Regions from separate parts of the Clostridium sp. 'deep sea' genome, predicted to be linked through region 1. Evidence: a T-box and tRNA genes for the amino acid it is inferred to sense, from the RefSeq annotation. Region 1 holds a T-box; the other holds one or more tRNA genes.
The links. A T-box is a leader RNA that pairs with one kind of tRNA and senses whether it is charged. The one in region 1 lies ahead of ileS (isoleucine--tRNA ligase), so its partner is inferred to be a tRNA-Ile.
Positions count from the first base shown of each region.

Region 2: it encodes a tRNA-Ile, which carries the amino acid that the T-box ahead of ileS (isoleucine--tRNA ligase) is inferred to sense. The anticodon was not compared.

Region 1 is NZ_CP063353.1:2,422,862-2,430,381, forward strand. It holds gene IMX26_RS11295 (CvpA family protein) at 1-41, opposite strand, end outside; gene IMX26_RS11300 (manganese efflux pump MntP family protein) at 380-940, shown strand; gene IMX26_RS11305 (glycerol-3-phosphate acyltransferase) at 1,047-1,649, shown strand; gene IMX26_RS11310 (3D domain-containing protein) at 1,695-2,591, opposite strand; gene ileS (isoleucine--tRNA ligase) at 2,949-6,050, opposite strand; T-box leader at 6,096-6,306, opposite strand; gene IMX26_RS11320 (prepilin-type N-terminal cleavage/methylation domain-containing protein) at 6,363-6,992, opposite strand; gene IMX26_RS11325 (copper amine oxidase N-terminal domain-containing protein) at 7,031-7,520, opposite strand, start outside.
Region 2 is NZ_CP063353.1:3,201,355-3,208,874, reverse strand. It holds gene IMX26_RS14970 (hypothetical protein) at 1-134, opposite strand, end outside; gene IMX26_RS14965 (hypothetical protein) at 519-1,004, opposite strand; tRNA gene IMX26_RS14960 (tRNA-Asn) at 1,899-1,973, opposite strand; rRNA gene rrf (5S ribosomal RNA) at 2,017-2,133, opposite strand; rRNA gene IMX26_RS14950 (23S ribosomal RNA) at 2,188-5,113, opposite strand; tRNA gene IMX26_RS14945 (tRNA-Ala) at 5,142-5,217, opposite strand; tRNA gene IMX26_RS14940 (tRNA-Ile) at 5,236-5,312, opposite strand; rRNA gene IMX26_RS14935 (16S ribosomal RNA) at 5,376-6,894, opposite strand; gene IMX26_RS14930 (hypothetical protein) at 7,116-7,304, shown strand.

The DNA of each region.
Region 1 (7,520 bases):
ATAGCTATTAAGCCAATAAATATATAATCTAAATTGTTCAATGCTTAACCGCCCCCTTTAAGTAGAAGATAAATTTTTAAAGAATATTTATAGTAAAAAGTAACTATCTTGTTGTCAAGCTTGTTTATATTATACATTATGAAACTTTTTTCTACTACTCTTAAGTTAATATATTTATTGATAATTAAGTTACTACCCAAAATTAATAAAAAGTTTCAATTGACATGCCTATATATTTATAATATCTTAATATACGCAGACAAAAAATTAATGTTTTGTAACAATTTAATATTATGGTATCCGTGTCATATATTATTGTGTTTTAGTATATCTTAAAAGAGTAAACTTATTTATTTAATAAGTTAATGGGGGATTATTTGTGGGAATTTATTCAACTATGATGTTAGCAGTTGGTTTATCTATGGATGCTATGGCGGTATCTATTACCTGTGGCATCAGCAACCCAGCAGAAAGATTAAAAAATGCCATTAGAGCCAGTATAGCTTTTGGTTTATTTCAAGCCCTTATGACGGCTATTGGCTGGTTTGTTGGCTCTACTTTTAGTGCCTATATTGAGGCTGTAGATCATTATATTGCTTTAATACTCTTATCTTTTATTGGTATTAATATGATAAAAGAGGGCATAAAAGGTGATAAAGAACCATTATCATTAACAAGTAATTGGTTGCTATTTACTCTAGCTATTGCTACAAGTATTGATGCTCTTGCCGCTGGAATTAGCTTATCTTCTTTAGGAATATCAATTATTATGCCAGCACTATTAATAGGATTATTTACTTTTAGCCTTTCTTTTATAGGAGTTTTTTTAGGATGTAAACTAAGTAAAATATCTAATTTAAGTGGATTTGTTGATATTTTAGGTGGTTTAATTTTGGTTTCACTAGGACTAAAGATCTTTGTTGAACACGTATTTTTATAATATTTGCAGTCTTCTAATAATTTAGTGAATTTATATTATTGTAATTTACTTATACATTATTAGCGTTTATAATTTAACTATGTAAAATACAGAGGGAGGACTGCTAATGCTTAACATTTTTTTATCCACACTAATTGGTTATATATTTGGCTGTTTTCAAAGCTCCTATATATTGGGCAAGTTATTTAAAAATATAGACATTAGAGAACATGGTGTTAATAATGCAGGGGCATCTAACACAGTTATAGTATTAGGATGGAAGTTTGGAGCTATAGTAGGACTACTTGATATCCTTAAAGGATTTTTGGCTGTTTTTATTGCTAAATTATTATGGCCAGACTTAACTATTGTCTGGTTTGCTGCTGGTGCAGGTGCATTTATAGGGCACTGTTATCCTTTCTTTATGAACTTTAGGGGTGGTAAAGGAACCGCTACTTTTATTGGAATGACATTCGGAATAAGCCCCTTTATTGGCCTAATTTGTTTATTATCAATTGTTATAACAGCACTTATCTCTGATTATATTTTTATTGGAACACTTGCTATTCTTCCTATGTTTTGCTTTTTAATAATATTTTATGACTATTCAATTTTTGCTATATCTATTACTATATTAATGATTTCTATTAGCATGTATAGGCATAGATTAAATTTCGTAAGACTATACAGGGGTCAAGAATCTCATATTAGTAGTTTTCTAAAAAAATAAAAACTATAATAGCTTAAAAACAAAGATTTTAGTACTGTTTTTAGGCTATTTTTCTTCAATAACAAAGGCTCTCATTTGCCTTACTCCAAATATGTACATTTCATCGGTATCTTCCATATAAACATCTATTCTATTTCCTTTAATAGCTCCACCTGTATCTGTTGCAGTATATATTCCTGTATATTGATTGCCAACTTTATCTTGTCCCTCTATATATACCTTACTATGCATTGCAATAATCTTAGGATCAACAGCAATATGACCAATTTTTACAGGCAGGCCACTGGCAGTAATACCAAAGTCTGGATGACTGGGTGTTTTTCCTGTACATTCATAATACTTTGTGTAAGCCGTTGCTTTAACATTTAAACAATTTAATACTTTATATTCTTTATTATTAATAGTTATAGTAGTGTCAGTTCCAAAATTTATCACCCTATTTATAGGCTTTTTTATTTCTGTTACAAAAAAAACTTGCTCTTTAATTGGTTTATTATTGAGTTTTGTTACCATTACTTTTCTCTCTATTATGCCTTCTTCTCCACCAACAACTTCTTTTTTTTCTCCTATATAGAGGCTATCATCAGGAATTCTCTTTTCTTGATATGGTGTATTAATTTTCTCAATATATGTATGTTTAGTTATTCGCAGTATAGTAATACTTTTAACCGTATTAAGGCTTTGCTTTATACTGGGTAAAATAATATCCTCATCGTTAAGACTAATCTGCTGTTCTCTTAATAAATCACCCACTGTTAATGCTGTTGTAAGAATATTAGATACCTTGTCACCATCATTTATTACTATACTTCTTGGTTGCATAGTACTCAGTAAATTATTAATGGAGCTTGCCATAATAGGGCTATTAATATTTTGTTTAAGGCCAATAAATATTATTATAATAATAAATAATAACAAAAAAAGCACTTTATAAAATCTCATATTCTCTCCTTATAACTCAAAAATTATAGTATGTATATTAGTTTATCGGTGATTTTTGCTTTTGTTTAACTACACAATACTTTATTTACATTAATATCACCTTTTAAATATTACACCTAAGAACAATATCATAATCTTAAAAAATAAGCTACTTTTTTTGATGTTATGATAGTTTTGTAAAAATATTATCAGCTACTTTAGTTTTAGTTTTTCACAATGTTCACTTTTGGATATTATCCTGTACTTGTGTATATTTTTATTAATGCAAGTATAATAACATAATAAAACACCCCATTCCCTAGACTTTACGTCTTGTAATTGGGGTGCGTTCATTAGGGGATAGTCCCTTTTTATACATTAATTTTTAGCTAACTTTATTCCTGTTTCATAACCATTAAGGTTTATTATTTCTAAATTTTCATTTACTTCTTGCAGTGCATCAGCAAGTGTTTCTTGTTTAACCCACTCATTATATTCATGTAATGCTGTAGCAACTTCAGCAGTGGACTTAAAATAAATGCTGATTCTATCACTTACATCATAGCCATTATTTTTACGCATTTGCTGAACTTTAGAAACAAACTCTCTAGCCAAACCTTCATTTATTAGCTGCTGGCTTAATTGTGTATCTAAAATTATAAACAAGTTGTTTTCCATGCTCACTGTAAAGCCTTCTCGAGCTGCCAAGTTGACTTGTATAAGTTCCTTATTTAACTTAACAACTGTATCCGCAACTTTAATTGTAGGTTCTTCACCATTCTCAAGGCTCATCGCAATTTCATATGCATTTAGTAGATTTAACTGTTTATTAAAAGCCCCTACATTTTTACCTAACATAGGTCCAGCTACTCTAAAGTTTGGCTTTAAACTAAAACTCATGTATTGTGAAAGTTCGTTAGTAAATACCACTTTTTTCACATTGAGTTCTTCTTTAATTAAATCAACCATATCACCAATGAGGCTTTCATACTTTCCATCAACTAGTACCTGTGAAATTGGCTGGCGCACTTTAATTTTAACTGATTCACGACCAGATCTACCTAGTTTCACTAAGTCTCTAACTAAATCCATTCTTTTTTCAGTTAATTCATTAATTAAACTACTGTTACTCTTAGGATAAGTACTTAAGTGTACTGACTGCTCTCCTGTTAAATTTTTATATAGCTCTTCAGCTAAAAATGGAGAAATAGGAGCCATAAGCTGACTAATACCCACTAAAACTTCATATGTTGTTTTATATACTGATTTTTTATCATTTGTAAGCTCTGTTGCCCAAAATCTGCGTCTATTCCTACGAATAAACCAGTTTGATAAATCTTCATTTACAAACTGCTGCAGTCTGCGAACCGCCTGAGTTAAATTATAATCATCCATTGCTTGATTTACATCTTTAACTAAATTATTATATTTAGAGATTATCCATCTATCAATCTCAGGACGATTTTCGACCTTAATCTCAAATTCTCTAGGATTAATATTATCTGATTCAGCATAAAGAGCAAAGAATTTATATACATTTTTTAAGGTAGAAAAGTATTTACTGATAACTTCTTTAACTGAGTCCTCATCAAAACGCTTTGGCAACCAAGGAACAGAACTATATAGTAAATACCAACGCAATACATCTGCACCGTATTTCTCAAACATTTGAAATGGGTCTACTGTATTACCTCTTGACTTAGACATTTTGCGTCCTTCATTATCAAGAATTAAATCATTTACTAAAACTCTTTTGTAAGACGCTTTACCTGTCAAAAATACTGAAATTGCTAGTAATGAGTAAAACCAGCCTCGAGTTTGATCAATTCCTTCACTTATATAATCAGCTGGATATAATTTTTCGAAAAACTTATCTTTATTTTCGAATGGATAATGATGTTGAGCAAATGGCATTGAACCGCTATCAAACCAGCAGTCAATTACTTCGCTAACACGGGTCATAGGTTTGCCACACTTTTCACATGTTAAATGAATATCATCGACATAAGGACGGTGTAGCTCTATACTTTCATCGATATCCTCAATAGCTCTCTCCACTAACTCTTTACGTGAACCTATTGTATCAAAATGTCCACAATCACATCTCCATATGTTTAAAGGTGTTCCCCAATATCTACTGCGAGATAAAGCCCAGTCGTTTAAATTCTCTAACCAGTTACCAAATCTTTTTTCTCCAACGTAGGGTGGGTACCATTCAATTTGATTGTTGGCTTCAATTAGTTTATCCTGAATTTTAGTAATCTCAATATACCAGCTTTTTCGGGCATAATACAGCAAAGGAGTTTTACATCTCCAGCAATGAGGGTAGTTATGTTCCATTCGCTGTTTACTATACATTTTACCTTCAGCACGCAAATACTTAATTATCTCTGGGTCAGCATCCATAACAAACATACCCTGCCATGGTGTTGCTGTATATTTACCGCTATTATCTACAGGCTGTAATACAGGTAGGTTGTATCTACGTCCTGTTTCATAGTCATCTTGACCAAAGGCAGGCGCCGTATGAACAATACCAGTTCCATCAGATGTAGTTACATAATCTGCGACTGTAACAAAGAATGCTTTTTTATCGGTCTTTAGAAATGGCATAAGTTGCTCATATTCTTTATACTCTAAATCTTTACCCTTAAAGGTCTCTAATACTTGAAAATCACCTTTTATCACATGAGAGGCTAAGTCTTTAGCTAAAATATATACTGTGTTATCTTCTTCTGACCGTACCTTAACATAATCTACATCAGCATTAACTGCTAAAGTAACGTTAGAAGCGAGTGTCCAAGGAGTAGTAGTCCAAGCTAAGAAATAAGCATCTTCGTCTTTAACTTTAAACTTGGCAACTACAGTATCAGATTTAATTTCTTTATAACCCTGAGCAACCTCATGACTAGCTAAACCAGTACCGCAACGAGGGCAATAAGGTAAGATTTTATGTCCTTCATAAATAAAACCTTTTTTATGAAACTCGTTTAAAATCCACCACACTGATTCAATATAATTATTATCAAGAGTTATATATGGATCATCTAAATCAATTAAATAACCCATTTCACGTGTCATTTTACGCCATAATTCCTCGTAACTAAAGACAGATTCTCGACACTTTTTATTAAACTCAGCTAACCCATATTTTTCTATATCTTGTTTGCTACTTAGCTTAAGCTGTTTTTCAACCTCTATTTCTACCGGCAAACCATGTGTATCCCAGCCGGCTTTACGTTTAACCTGATAACCCTGCATAGTTTTATATCTACAAACAGTATCTTTAAGGGTTCTTGAGATAACATGGTGGATACCAGGATGACCATTAGCTGTTGGAGGTCCTTCATAAAATACAAAACTCTCAGCACCGTTTCTTTCAGTAATACTTTTTTCTAATAAATTAATTTCATCCCAATAATCAGCAACTCTTTGCTCTGTTTGATAAGCAGATTCATTTTTCAACTGCGGAAAAATCATTTTTATCACCTCTTTAAAATAAATAAATCCCTGAGTAATTTCTTACCCAGGGACGATAATAACCGCGGTACCACCCTAGTTCTAAACCTAATAATAAGTTTAGCTCTCTTAAATTTAACGCATTTTACGTATACTCTTACTAAAGTTCAGAATATAGGCTCCTAGGTGATTCCTATAAATTTGTGTAAGTTGCCTTACAGCCTAGAGCAACCTCTCTTCTACACTTCAAAATAGCATTCCTAATCTTAGCCTCTACTATATTAGATTAGAGACATTATACATTATATATATCACTAGTTCAAGTTTTTTGGTTTATCTTAAAAAATTTTGCAGTTGTAACTCTGTAATAACTGTATGATTAACATTTAAGTCATACAATCTTAAACCTACAGCTAATTGATTTAATTCTATACTTTTATTACCAAAACTAGTTATTTTGTGTTTATAATACGACCAAATACATCCAGTTGAATCATTAAAAGTTTGAACACTATTAAGAGGTCTCCTAAATCCTTGGGACACATCTTCTAAAGTAATATTATTGAGCAAGCTAACTTTGTTATTTTTATAGCCAGGGTAGTTAACAGTAATGTCTATAAATTTATTGCCCCTATCTTCCTTACATTTTAGTTCTAGAGCAAAATAGCTTGCCATGTTTATATTTTTAGCAGCAAGAAAAGCTACTAGCTCATCATCGTTTTTATAGTATGGTGAATTATAAAACTTTGCTCCATTAATTATTAACGGATTATTACTAATATCTTTTTCTGCTAAGCTATTATGAATATTTAGCAGTAAAGTTATCATTTGATTTTTTAATTGTTGTACTGTAGTTTTTTTACGAGACTCATGAACTATAGGAACTACTATTACAGCAATTAATGATAATAAGGCTAAAAACAATAGTATTTCTAACAAAGTAAAACCCTTATTATTTTTCATTTGCTCTCCTTACTATTAAATTAAACCTATGTTAATTTTTATTTACGAATCTCAATTGGCTCAAATGCACCTTTGTATTTAACCCTAAAACCTAGCTCATCGGCAACCATTCGTAATGGTACCATTACTCTACCTTCATCGTTATAATATGGTGCCATTTGCAACTTACTCATTTTACCATTTATCATAGCGTAGCTACTACCTATTGTCATTGTTATCTCTTTATTTCCTCTTACATACGTAACTGTATGAGTATTACTATTCCAGCTCATTTCTGCGCCTAAATCTTCAGCAAATTTTACTGGCACCATAGTAACATTATTTATTAACACAGGGGTTCCATAAACACCTTTTTCTCCTATTTTAAAAACTATTGGCTCAAAATCTTTTTCGTAAAATACTGTTATTGTTTCGCTATAGGACATATGCTTCCTATCGTATATATCAACCTTAATTTCATTATTACCTGGTTTTAAATTATTAACCTTTGCCATGTAGAAATTCGCAGGTCTTTTCAGCATTTGATCT
Region 2 (7,520 bases), 780 kb from region 1:
TGTAAGACCCCTAAGTTTACTTCTCGTGTATCCCCTGTATATTCTTTACTCTCAACCGTTGTTACTTCATATGGGTCATGTATTTGCTCCTGTGCTAATGCTACTTTATTAGTAAATCCTAACGAGCAAATCATAATAAAAGCTAATAGAAAACAATATATCCTTTTACTTTTCAATTTATTACATTCCCTTATACTTTTTATCCAAATACCTTATGTTATATTATAACATATTATAGCTATTTATGTATTTATGTTTAAAAATATTATTTAATTTAATAAAAAAGTATAAACAAGTACTATGATTTCCATAATGCTTACACTTCTTCGTTATATATAATAAGAATTGTGTTTTAGTTTTTTTCACAACGCCACAACAAAAATTAATTCTGAAGTGTCGTAGTTTTACGTAATGCCTAACAGCGGTACGCATGCAATGCGTACCCTACAACAGTTCTGAAATGCACGGTAATAGTAAAAATATAACATTAAAAATAAGGTATTTGGATTGTTATTACTTTAATATGGTCCGGTAGTACTATATTCTACAAAATTATCTATTACAGTTGGTTTCCATACATAGTGATCTGAATACCATGTTTCAATTATATTTTCGGAATTTATACGTAGTTCGTGTCTTATAGTTATTAAGTACTCTTTCTCGTGAGATATTGCTACTAAACGTGCCCATGGAGTCGGTGTAACATTTTTAGTTACTCCAACGGTATTAGACATAGACCAAGATCTTGATACTCCAAATGATGCACTAATAATACCAAAAAAATTTGCTGAAGCAGTTTTGGTAATTGTAATACCTTTAGACTTTGAGTTGCTGACATTAAAGGCTCCACCATCAGGAAACTGTTGCCAATCATGTAATACCCCTAGACTTACTTGACGTGTGTTGCCTGTATATACATTACTCTCAACTGTTGCTACTTCATATGGTTTTTCTATGGGAGGCATTGCTAATGCTACTTCATTAACACCTAACGAACAAATCATAATAAAAGCTAATAAAAAACAATATATCCTTTTACTTTTCAATTTATTACATTCCTTTTTACTTTTTATCCAAACACCTTATGTTATATTATAACATATTTTAGTTATTGTGTATTTTTATTAATTTTATTACTTGAATTAGTATATTATCTATGATCACATTCTATGATTTGAACAATTGCCTCCTCTTATATACTTGGGGAGAGTAAAAGTAGATATTACTCAGCAGAGGTTTTTATTTATGGTAATTTTTTGTAATTCCTAACAGCGGTACGCATGCAATGCGTACCTACAAAAAAATTAAGCTAACGCATACTCATGTATTGCGCTAGCCTAATTTTTTCTTGTGCCTTGACAGGAAATAATTCTGAAATCCATATATTATAATTTAAAAGTACTATTACCCTTGGTTAAAAAATATAAAAAATTCACAGTATCATTATAGTATTGTTAACCTTCCGCTAAAATTATAAAAGGCTCACAGTATCATTATGCCGTAATATTGTTGTTTTATTTCTATAGGTAAGATATTTTGCTCCTCAAAAATCTATGCTTTGAAAATTGAATTTAGATTAAGACGTAGAAAAATCTGTGGAAAAAGTAATACATTAGTATGCTTTTGTAGCAGATATGTTCGTACAACGCAGATATAAATTTAATTTTCGAAGCGTCCGTGGAAAAAACCTTTAAAAATAAAATGGCTCCACAGGTAAAGTACTCAAACCTACAACCCTCCGCTGTGGATTCCACAATTTCTTCCTCTCTTCGTTATACATAAAAAAATCTGTGGAAAAGGTAATACATTAGTATGCCTTTGTAGCAGATATTTTCGTACAACGAAGATATCAATTTAATTTTCGAAGCGTCCGTGGAAAAAACCTTTAAAAATAAAAATGGCTCCACAGGTAGGACTCGAACCTACAACCCTCCGGTTAACAGCCGGATGCTCTACCATTGAGCCACTGTGGAACGCATTGTGTGCGTTTTACAAGCCTAAGCTTGCAAAAATTTAATATGGCAGCGTCCTACTCTCCCAGGCCGTCACCAGCCAAGTACCATCGGCGCTAAAGGGCTTAACTTCTGTGTTCGGTAAGGGAACAGGTGTGACCCCTTTGCCATCGCCGCCATAAACTTTATTCATACTCTGTTTATCAACAGAGCATTCAAAACTACATAGAAATTTGAGGTCAAGTCCTCGGCTTATTAGTACCAGTCAGCTGAATGTGTCGCCACACTTACACCTCTGGCCTATCTACCACGTCTTCTTCATGGTGCCTTACCCTTTCGGTGGGAAAACTAGTCTTAAAGGAGGCTTCACGCTTAGATGCTTTCAGCGTTTATCCCTTCCGAACTTAGCTACTCAGCGGTGCCTCTGGCGAGACAACTGATACACCAGCGGTTCGTCCATCCCGGTCCTCTCGTACTAGGGACAGCTCTCTTCAATTTTCCTACGCCCGCGACGGATATGGACCGAACTGTCTCACGACGTTCTGAACCCAGCTCACGTACCACTTTAATGGGCGAACAGCCCAACCCTTGGAACCTGCTTCAGCTCCAGGATGTGATGAGCCGACATCGAGGTGCCAAACCTCGCCGTCGATATGGACTCTTGGGCGAGATAAGCCTGTTATCCCCGGAGTAGCTTTTATCCGTTTAGCGACGGCCCTTCCACTCGGTACCGCCGGATCACTAAGTCCAACTTTCGTTCCTGCTCGACCTGTATGTCTTACAGTCAAGCTCCCTTATGCCTTTGCACTCTTCGCGCGATTTCCATCCGCGCTGAGGGAACCTTGGAGCGCCTCCGTTACTCTTTAGGAGGCGACCGCCCCAGTCAAACTACCCACCTGACACTGTCCCCTGCCCGGCTTACGGACACGGGTTAGAATTTCAGCACTACAAGGGTGGTATCCCAACATTGACTCCACTAAGACTGACGTCCTAGCTTCACAGTCTCCCACCTATCCTGTACATGTAGTACCGAAACCCAATATCAAGCTGTAGTAAAGCTTCACGGGGTCTTTCTGTCCAGTCGCGGGTAGCACGCATCTTCACGTGCATTGCAATTTCACCAGGCCCCCTGTTGAGACAGCGCTCAAACCGTTACGCCTTTCGTGCGGGTCGGAACTTACCCGACAAGGAATTTCGCTACCTTAGGACCGTTATAGTTACGGCCGCCGTTCACTGGGGCTTCAGTTCTGTGCTTCGCTTACGCTAACACTTCCCCTTAACCTTCCAGCACCGGGCAGGCGTCAGCCCCTATACTTCAGCTTTCGCTTTAGCAGAGACCTGTGTTTTTGGTAAACAGTCGCTTGAGCCTCTCATCTGCAACTCTTTCTTGCTCCATTCGCAAGGAACTTCACAATATTAGAGCACTCCTTCTCCCGAAGTTACGGAGTCATTTTGCCGAGTTCCTTAACAGGGGTTCTCCTGCGCGTCTTAGGATTCTCTCCTTGCCTACCTGTGTCGGTTTACGGTACGGGCACCTTCTATCTCGCTAGCAACTTTTCTCGACAGCGTAGGATCAGGCCGTTCGCTACTTCATTTCGCTCCCCATCATGCCTCAGCATATGTAACTGCGGACTTACCTGCAATCACTGCCTACACATTTGGACGCACCTCCAACAGTGCGCGGTCCCTACCTTCCTGTGTCATTGCTTCACTCAAGCAATATTAGGTGGTACTAGAATCTCAACTAGTTATCCATCGCCTACGCCTTTCGGCCTCGGCTTAGGCCCCGACTTACCCTGAGTGGACGAGCCTTCCTCAGGAAACCTTGGGCTTTCGACGGGAAAGATTCTCACTTTCCTTCTCGCTACTCATACCGGCATTCTCTCTTCCATGCGCTCCACCATGCCTTACAGCACAGCTTCTCCGCCCATGCAATGCTCTCCTACCCCAGATATTACTATCTAGCCACTGCTTCGGTGCATAACTTTAGCCCCGTTCATTTTCGGCGCAGGATCACTTGACCAGTGAGCTATTACGCACTCTTTAAATGTATGGCTGCTTCTAAGCCAACATCCTGGTTGTCTATGCAATCCCACCTCCTTCTCCACTTAGTTATGACTTGGGGACCTTAGCAGGTGGTCTGGGTTGTTTCCCTCTCGACTACGGATCTTATCATTCGCAGTCTGACTCCCAATCTAAAGTCAGTTGGACTTCGGAGTTTGACAGAAGTTGGTAGACGGTGAAGTCCCCTTATTCCATCAGTGCTCTACGCCCCTGACTCACCGATTGAGGCTAGCCCTAAAGCTATTTCGGAGAGTACCAGCTATCTCCGCGTTCGATTGGCATTTCACCCCTACACACAACTCATCCCCTGAATTTTCAACTTCAGTGGGTTCGAGCCTCCACGTACTCTTACATACGCTTCACTCTGGCCATGCGTAGATCACGCGGTTTCGGGTCTACCACCAATAACTCTATTCGCCCTATTCAGACTCGCTTTCGCTGCGGCTCCAGAACTTTATTCCTTAACCTTGCTATTCATGGTAACTCGCCGGTCCGTTCTACAAAAAGTACACTCTCACACCGTAGTGCTCGAATTCATTGTAAGCATATGGTTTCAGGTTCTATTTCACTCCCCTCCCGGGGTGCTTTTCACCTTTCCCTCACGGTACTGCTTCACTATCGGTCGCCAAGGAGTATTTAGCCTTGGGGGGTGGTCCCCCTGCTTCATACAGGGTTTCACGTGTCCTGCACTACTCTGGATACTCCACTCTTGCTTCCTCTTTCATTTACGCGGCTATCACGCTCTACGGCTGGGCTTCCCTTCCCATTCAATTAGATTCCACTCGATTATTGGAGTCCTCAACCCCAAGTACAAGTACTTGGTTTGGGCTCTTCCCCTTCCGCTCGCCGCTACTCAGGGAATCGATGTTTCTTTCTCTTCCTCAGGATACTTAGATGGTTCAGTTCTCCTGGTTGCCTCCTACTAAGCTATTTTGTTCACTTAGCGGTAGTGGGCCTTCTACCCACTGGGTTTCCCCATTCGGAAATCTGTGGATTTAACGCTTGCTTGCAGCTCCCCACAGCTTATCGTTGCTGGCTACGTCCTTCTTCGACTCTTGGCGCCTAGGCATCCGCCATATGCTCTTTTTTACTTGACCTCTCTATGCAGTTTTCAATGTTCTGTAGTGGTGGAGATGAACGGAATCGAACCGTTGACCTCCTGCTTGCAAGGCAGGCGCTCTCCCAACTGAGCTACACCCCCACGTTATTTTGTTGTTAATGGTGGGCCTAGATAGACTCGAACTATCGACCTCACGCTTATCAGGCGTGCGCTCTAACCTGCTGAGCTACAGGCCCCCATTATATTGAGGAAAACCCTCAGAATTAAATAGTGTAGAATAGTTTTCTTAGTCTCCTTAGAAAGGAGGTGATCCAGCCGCACCTTCCGATACGGCTACCTTGTTACGACTTCACCCCAATCGCTGATCCCACCTTAGACAGCTCCTTCCTTACGGTTAGGTCACCGGCTTCGGGTGTTACCAACTCTCGTGGTGTGACGGGCGGTGTGTACAAGGCCCGGGAACGCATTCACCGTAGTATTGCTGACCTACGATTACTAGCAACTCCAACTTCATGTAGGCGAGTTTCAGCCTACAATCCGAACTGAGATCTGCTTTATGAGATCCGCTCCACCTCGCGGTTTCGCTTCTCTTTGTACAGACCATTGTAGCACGTGTGTAGCCCAAGGCATAAAGGGCATGCTGATTTGACGTCATCCCCACCTTCCTCCGGTTTGTCACCGGCAGTCTGTCTAGAGTCCCCAACTTAATGATGGCAACTAAACACAAGGGTTGCGCTCGTTGCGGGACTTAACCCAACATCTCACGACACGAGCTGACGACAACCGTGCACCACCTGTCTCTCTGCCCCGTAGGGAAACCTATCTCTAGGTACATCAGAGGATGTCAAGCCTTGGTAAGGTTCTTCGCGTTGCGTCGAATTAAACCACATGCTCCGCTGCTTGTGCGGGCCCCCGTCAATTCCTTTGAGTTTCAATCTTGCGATCGTACTCCCCAGGCGGAATGCTTATTGCGTTAACTGCAGCACCGAAGGTATCTAAACCCCCGACACCTAGCATTCATCGTTTACAGCGTGGACTACCAGGGTATCTAATCCTGTTTGCTCCCCACGCTTTCGAGCCTCAGTGTCAGTTACAGCCCAGTAAGCCGCCTTCGCCACTGGTGTTCCTCCTAATATCTACGCATTTCACCGCTACACTAGGAATTCCGCTTACCTCTACTGCACTCAAGTTATACAGTTTATCTAGCTTACATCGGTTAAGCCCATGCCTTTTACTAAATACTTGTATAACCACCTACGCTCCCTTTACGCCCAGTGATTCCGGACAACGCTTGCACCCTACGTATTACCGCGGCTGCTGGCACGTAGTTAGCCGGTGCTTGCTGGTGAGATACCGTCACTTTCTTCGTCTCTCACATCAGAATTTTACGACCCGAAGGCCTTCATCATTCACGCGGCGTCGCTGCATCAGAGTTTCCTCCATTGTGCAATATCCCCGACTGCTGCCCCCCGTAGGAGTCAGGACCGTGTCTCAGTTCCTGTGTGGCCGTTCACCCTCTCAGGCCGGCTATTCATCGTCGCCTTGGTAAGCCGTTACCTTACCAACTAGCTAATGAAGCGCGAGTTCATCCTTCAGCACATTGCTTTTCATCTGTCCGCCATGTGACAGTCAGATAATATCTGGTATTAGCAGCAGTTTCCCGCTGTTATCCCAGTCTGAAGGGCAGATTACTCACGTGTTACTCACCCGTTCGCCGCTAAGTCATTTGGTAGCAAGCTACCAAATCCTTCGCTCGACTTGCATGTATGAGGCACGCCGCCAGCGTTCGTCCTGAGCCAGGATCAAACTCTCCGTTAAAACTTTTTAACGTTACTGACTTTGTTACTTTTTTAAGAGCCCTATTCTACTACTATTTAATTCTCAATGTTCTCTCTTGTTTTGCGCCGTGTTCTCTAGCGCCTGTATATAATAGCACGTGGTTTTTATAGAGTCAACACTTTTTTTATCTTTTTTTAAAATTATTTTTCACTCATAGCTTTTTTCCTTTTATAACATACTAAGTGATGGAGGTGATAACTATGAAGATGAAAATTGACTCTTCTGTTGTAAAAGATCATACTGGTTTAGTTGTAGCAGGCATTGGTGCTGCTGTAGCTGGTGTTGGCGCTGTTTTAACTGGTGTAAAAAAATACTCCTTTGGTGCTGGCATACTTGGTTTTGGATTAGCTCACATTGCTTTGGGTTTACTAGATACCAAGCGAAATTAGTATCCTCCCGCAAAAAAGAGATGAGTTTGTAAATAAACTCATCTCTTTTATTATACACAGTAATTGCCTTGTTAAAACTCTATTTAGTGTATTATCTTATCTTCTTAATAGTACGTAATATAAGTTGTACCATTTTCTCTCTAACCAAATACCTACTCTATAAGTCAATATCCAATATTTATTAGCTATATAATGTATACATTAAAGAAATTAAAG